Linked DNA regions of Azospirillum brasilense. The protein of the gene in region 1 interacts with the protein of each later gene in a pairwise test. Links are inferred from orthologs where the notes say so. Each region holds a gene or a part of one and is shown on either strand. Other genes may lie near its edges.

Evidence for each region.
Region 2: the proteins of D3869_RS15950 (region 1) and D3869_RS12945 interact in binary tests that used the Escherichia coli proteins (3 or more experiments, as listed by UniProt). The link is inferred for Azospirillum brasilense from one-to-one orthologs.

The regions. Positions count from the first base shown.
Region 1 is NZ_CP032346.1:410,195-413,515, forward strand. The notes cover bases 195-3,193. They hold D3869_RS15950 (two-component system sensor histidine kinase NtrB), read left to right. Parts: upstream 195-1,092; coding sequence 1,093-2,295; downstream 2,296-3,193. Other genes in these bases: dusB (tRNA dihydrouridine synthase DusB), read left to right, coding at 195-1,093; ntrC (nitrogen regulation protein NR(I)), read left to right, coding at 2,292-3,193. Also shown: more of dusB, read left to right, coding at 107-194; more of ntrC, read left to right, coding at 3,194-3,321.
Region 2 is NZ_CP032345.1:2,714,165-2,717,222, reverse strand. Bases 323-3,058 are described here. They hold D3869_RS12945 (P-II family nitrogen regulator), read left to right. Parts: upstream 323-1,389; coding sequence 1,390-1,728; downstream 1,729-3,058. Other genes in these bases: glnA (type I glutamate--ammonia ligase), read left to right, coding at 2,022-3,058; D3869_RS12960 (NAD(P)H-hydrate dehydratase), read right to left, coding at 323-661. Outside these bases: more of D3869_RS12960, read right to left, coding at 1-322. UniProt on the Escherichia coli protein: P-II indirectly controls the transcription of the glutamine synthetase gene (glnA). P-II prevents NR-II-catalyzed conversion of NR-I to NR-I-phosphate, the transcriptional activator of GlnA. When P-II is uridylylated to P-II-UMP, these events are reversed.

The DNA.
Region 1 (3,321 bases):
ACCGCGGCGCACGCGGGATGTGCACTTGCAACATGCCGAAACGCTGTGCTACCGTGCACAAATTCTCATCATATCGCTAATGTGCCCATCATGTGGGCAGGTGAACATGGCCATTCAAATCGGCACCATCTCGCTTGAGGGTCCGGTGATCCTCGCTCCTATGTCCGGCGTCACGGACCTGCCGTTCCGGCGGCTGGTGAAGCAGTCCGGCTGTGGGCTGGTCGTGTCCGAGATGGTCGCGAGCGAAGCGATGATCCGCGAGAACCGCCAGACGCTGCGCATGGTCGAGTGCGAGCCGGAGCAGTTCCCCATGGCCGTCCAGCTTGCCGGCTGCGAGCCCGAGGTGATGGCCGAGGCGGCGAAGCTGAACGAGGACCGCGGGGCGGCCGTCATCGACATCAACTTCGGCTGCCCGGTGAAGAAGGTGGTCAACGGTCACGCCGGCTCCTCCCTGATGCGCGACGAGGCGCTCGCCGCCCGCATCCTGGAGGCCACGGCAAAGGCAGTCTCGATCCCGGTGACGCTGAAGATGCGCAAGGGCTGGGACGACAACAGCCTCAACGCGCCCCGTCTCGCCCGGATCGCGGAAGAGTGCGGGATCAAGCTGGTCACCGTGCACGGCCGCACCCGCGAGCAGTTCTACACCGGCACCGCCGACTGGTCCTTCATCCGCTCCGTGAAGGAGGCGGTGTCGATCCCGGTGGTGGTCAACGGCGACATCACGTCCTTCGACGCCGTGGACCGCGCGCTCGCCGAGTCCGGCGCCGACGGGGTGATGATCGGGCGTGGCGCCTACGGGCGCCCCTGGTTCCCCGCCCAGGTGATGCATTACATCCGCACCGGCGAACGGCGGCCCGACCCGCCGCTCCACGTGCAGCTCGACACGCTGCTGGAGCATTACGACGCCATGCTGACCCATTACGGCGTCGAAGGCGGGCTGCGCGTCGCCCGCAAGCACATCTCTTGGTATTCCACGGGCCTGCGTGACTCCGCCGAATTCCGGTCGGAGGTCAACCGCATGTCCGATCCCGAACGAGTGCGCGGCTTCATCCGCGACTTCTATGCCCCGGCGATCGAAAGGATGGCTGCCTGATGGCCCGTGCATCTGCCGCTGCTCCACTGCCCCGCCGCCCGACGCGGCCCCGTGCGCCCTCCAGTTCCTACCGTCCCGTCCGCCCCTGCATCGATCCGTCCGTCATGCTGAACGCGCTCCCCGACCCCGTCCTGGTCGTCGACGGCTCCGGCGACATCCGCTACGTCAATCTGGAGGCGCAGGAGTTCTTTGGCCTGTCCGCCGCCATGATGGAAGGCATGCCCCTGGCCGAGCTGCTGCCGCCCAACAGCCCGGTCAGCCAGTTGATCGAGCAGGTCCAGCAGGGCCGTCACCGCGCCTCGCAGGAGGGTGTCGTCATCGACACGCCGCGCATCGGCCCGCACCACGTCACCGTGCGGGTGACCGCCCTGGGCGAGCCGGCCGACCATGTGCTGCTGACGGTCAACGAGCGCACGCTGGCCCGCAAGATCGACAACTCCCTGACCCATCGCAACGCCGCCCGTTCGGTCACCGCCATGGCGTCGATGCTTGGGCACGAGGTCAAGAACCCGCTGTCGGGCATCCGCGGGGCCGCACAGCTCCTGGAGGAGAACTGCAGCGAGGCCGACCGGGTGCTGACCCGGCTGATCTGCGACGAGGCCGACCGCATCGTCGCCCTGGTCAACCGGATGGAGGTCTTCTCCGACCAGCGCCCGCTGGAGCGGGACGCGGTGAACATCCACACCGTCCTGGAGCATGTCCGCAAGGTGGCCCAGAGCGGCTTCGCGCGGAACATCCGCTTCATCGAGCGCTACGACCCGTCCCTGCCGCCGGTCTATGGCAACCGCGACCAGCTCATCCAGATTTTCCTCAATCTGATTAAAAATGCGGCAGAAGCTGCACCGGAATCAGGCGGCGAGATCATTCTCAGCACATCTTATCAGCACGGCGTCCGCATGGCCCTGCCCGGCGGCGACACCCGCCTGCACCTGCCGTTGCTGGTGTCCGTTCAGGATAATGGGGACGGCATACCCGACGACCTGCGCTCCAACCTGTTCGATGCGTTCATTACGACGAAGGTCAATGGAACTGGCCTGGGGCTTGCATTGGTAGCCAAAATCGTCGGCGACCACGGCGGCGTCATCGAATTTGACAGCCAGCCGCGCCGCACCGTCTTCAAGGTCTCGCTACCCATGTTCGATGAAGCGCAGATGAGCGGCGATCCTGTACCGACCAGAGGCATCCGAGGGGCCATCGGATGAGCGCAGCCACGATCCTGGTTGCGGACGACGACCGCGCCATCCGCACCGTTCTGACCCAGGCGCTCGCCCGCCTCGGGCACGAGGTGCGCACCACCGGCAACGCCTCCACGCTCTGGCGCTGGGTGGCGGACGGGCAGGGCGACCTCATCATCACCGATGTGGTGATGCCCGATGAGAACGGGCTGGACCTGATCCCGCGGATCAAGAAGATCCGGCCGGACCTGCGCATCATCGTGATGAGCGCGCAGAACACGCTGATCACCGCCGTGAAGGCGGCGGAGCGCGGCGCCTTCGAGTATCTGCCCAAGCCCTTCGATCTGAAGGAGCTGGTCTCCGTGGTCGAGCGGGCGCTGAATTCCAACACGCCGCCGGCCCCTCTGCCCGCCGACGCCGGGGAGGCGGACGAACAGCTTCCCCTGATCGGCCGCTCGCCGGCGATGCAGGAGATCTACCGCGTCCTTGCCCGTTTGATGGGCACCGACCTCACGGTGACCATCACCGGCGAGTCGGGCACCGGCAAGGAGCTGGTGGCCCGCGCGCTGCACGATTACGGCAAACGGCGCAACGGCCCCTTCGTCGCCATCAACATGGCGGCCATCCCGCGCGAACTGATCGAGTCCGAGCTGTTCGGTCACGAAAAGGGCGCCTTCACCGGGGCCACCAACCGCTCGACCGGCCGCTTCGAACAGGCGCAGGGCGGCACCCTGTTCCTCGACGAGATCGGCGACATGCCGCTGGAGGCGCAGACCCGCCTGCTGCGCGTGCTGCAGGAAGGTGAGTACACCACGGTCGGCGGGCGTACGCCCATCAAGACGGACGTACGCATCGTCGCCGCGACCCACCGCGACCTGCGCACCCTGATCCGCCAGGGCCTGTTCCGCGAGGATCTGTTCTACCGCCTGTGCGTCGTTCCCATCCGCCTGCCGCCGCTGCGCGAGCGTACGGAGGACGTGCCGCTTCTGGTCCGCCATTTCCTGAACCAGTGCTCGGCGCAGGGTCTCCCGGTGAAGAGCATCGACCAGCCCG
Region 2 (3,058 bases), on another replicon or contig:
GGCGCCACAGGTCGGGGCCGTTCACCAGGGTTTGCGGCGCAATGGCGTCCAGCACGGTGTCGGGGATGCCGATGTCGGCGACCACCACCTCGCCGCACAGGGCGCGGCCCGGCAGCAGCAGATGGCCGGGCTTGCGGCGGAAGAAGGTGACGGTCAGCGCCGCCCGCGGGGCCACCCCCATCACCTGGCCGCTGTCGCCGTGAAGGCCGCTCGGCACGTCCACGGCGACGACGGTGCGCCCCGCCATCGCCTCGACGACCTCCTTCGCCATGCCGTCGAGCGGGCGGGCGAGCCCGGCCCCGAACAGCGCGTCGATGACCAGGGGGTTGCCGTCCAGCAGCCAGGGATCGGCGGCCTCCACCGGGCCGGTCCAGCGTCCGGCCGCCACCGCCGCGTCGCCGCGCAGGGCGGAGCGCGACCCCAGCAGAGCCAGCCGCACCGGCCAGCCCGCTTCAAGAAGAAGGCGGGCGATGACGAACCCGTCGCCGCCGTTGTTGCCCGGCCCGCACAGGACCACGGTCGGGTGCGGCGCCCAGCGCTCGCAGACCGCGCGCACCACCGCGGCGCCCGCCGCCTCCATCAGCACAGGCCCCGGCACGCCGCCCGCCATGGTCAGCGCGTCGGCGCGGTACATCTCCGCCACGGAAAGCAGTTCGTCCATCGCCTCCACCCGCCGCAATCCCGCATCACCGTCACCCGGCACAATAAGCACCGCGACGGCCGCAGCATAGCCGGGCACAGGAGGAATGAAAGGAATGGCCTGTTTGGCACAGGAATTGGAAGGAAGAACTGGGGCGATGGATGGGACTCGAACCCACGACCGCTCGGACCACAACCGAGAGCTCTACCAACTGAGCTACCACCGCCACCGGGGGACGGAATGAACCGTCCGCAAACACCCCACCCGCCGCCTCGATCGATGCAACGCCCGCGTGAACTCCTCACGAGGAAGGCGCATCCACCGTCAAGGGGGACTGGGGCGATGGATGGGACTCGAACCCACGACCGCTCGGACCACAACCGAGAGCTCTACCAACTGAGCTACCACCGCCACCGGGGCCGCCTATTTGCCCCAAGGGACGGGTTGGGTCAAGCTCTATTTTCCACCATGTTCATCAATGTGAAAAGCCGGGCGAAAAGTCCGCGTTACCCCATCCGAACGGGTATGGCTGCGCGGATTGCTTGCAGCTTGTGCACAAATATTGTTCACTTCGCCCTATCCGTTGGCAGTCGCGTGCCGCCCACGGTGGCATCGTCCCGCGGCGGCCCGGCATCCCACGCAGCCGGATCGCAACCGCTCCGATTGGCACGCAACGTGCTTTACATCGGACCGTCGGCAGAGCCGTGGACGGTGCCTGCCGGCGTTGGCACCTCGTACACGAGAGACCCATGAAGAAGATCGAAGCCATCATTAAGCCGTTCAAACTCGACGAAGTGAAGGAAGCCCTTCACGAGGTCGGCATCAAGGGCATCACCGTCACCGAGGCCAAGGGCTTCGGCCGTCAGAAGGGGCACACCGAGCTGTACCGCGGCGCGGAGTATGTGGTCGACTTCCTGCCGAAGGTGAAGATCGAGGTGGTGATGGAGGACTCCCTGGTGGAGCGGGCGATCGAGGCGATCCAGCAGGCCGCCCACACCGGCCGCATCGGCGACGGCAAGATCTTCGTCACCCCCGTGGAAGAAGTTGTCCGCATCCGGACCGGCGAGAAGGGAGGCGACGCGATCTGATCGCGTCCCACGAACCCGACCACCGGCCACCATGAACCAGCCCTGCCCACAACCGATGCAGACCGAACCGACCCGGGTCGGATTGACGCAAACCGGACCAACGCGGGCCGGCGCGCGGCGCGCGGAACGATCCGTGCGCGGGTGCCCATCCGGGCGCGTCTTTTTGTGCTGCCACATTGTGTGCACGGGAAAGGCATGACATAACGTCCGCCGCGAGCGCCGTCACCCGCCCCTCGAAGAACGGTCGGTTTGACGCAGCGGGACCCAAACCTCTTAAGCGTGGAAAAAGAGATATGTCCGACATCAGCAAGGTCTTCGACCTGATCAAGGAACACGACGTCAAGTACGTGGACCTCCGCTTCACCGACCCGCGCGGCAAGCTGCACCACACCGCCCAGCACGTCTCGACCATCGACGAGGACGTGTTCGAGGACGGCATCATGTTCGACGGTTCCTCGATCGCCGGCTGGAAGGCGATCAACGAGTCGGACATGATCCTCCAGCTCGACCCGACCACCGCCGTCATGGACCCGTTCTCGGCCCAGCCGACGCTGAACATCCTCTGCGACGTCTACGAGCCGTCGACCGGCCAGCCCTACGCCCGCTGCCCGCGCGGCATCGCGAAGGCCGCCGAGAAGTACATGGCGTCGGCCGGCATCGGCGACACCGCCTTCTTCGGTCCGGAAGCCGAGTTCTTCGTGTTCGACGACGTGAAGTTCAAGGTCGAGATGAACAAGGTGTCCTACGAGTTCGACTCGGAGGAAGGCCCGTACACCTCCGACAAGGACTATGAGGACGGCAACCTCGCCCACCGTCCGGGCGTCAAGGGCGGCTACTTCCCGGTCGCTCCGGTCGACAGCGGCTCGGACCTGCGCGCCGAGATGCTGAGCGTCCTCGCCGAGATGGGCGTGCCGGTCGAGAAGCACCACCACGAGGTGGCCGCCTCGCAGCACGAGCTGGGCATCAAGTTCGACACGCTGGTCCGCACCGGCGACAACATGCAGTACTACAAGTACGTCGTGCACAACGTCGCCCATGCCTACGGCAAGACCGCGACCTTCATGCCGAAGCCGGTCTTCGGCGACAACGGCTCGGGCATGCACTGCCACCAGTCGATCTGGAAGGAAGGCCAGCCGCTGTTCGCCGGCAACCAGTACGCCGACCTGTCGGAGATGGCGCTGTACTACATCGGCGGCATCATCAAGCACGCCAAGGCGCTGAACGCCTTCACCAACCCGTCGACCAACTCCTACAAGCGTCTGGTCCCGGGCTATGAGGCTCCGGTGCTGCTGGCCTACTCGGCCCGCAACCGCTCGGCCTCCTGCCGCAT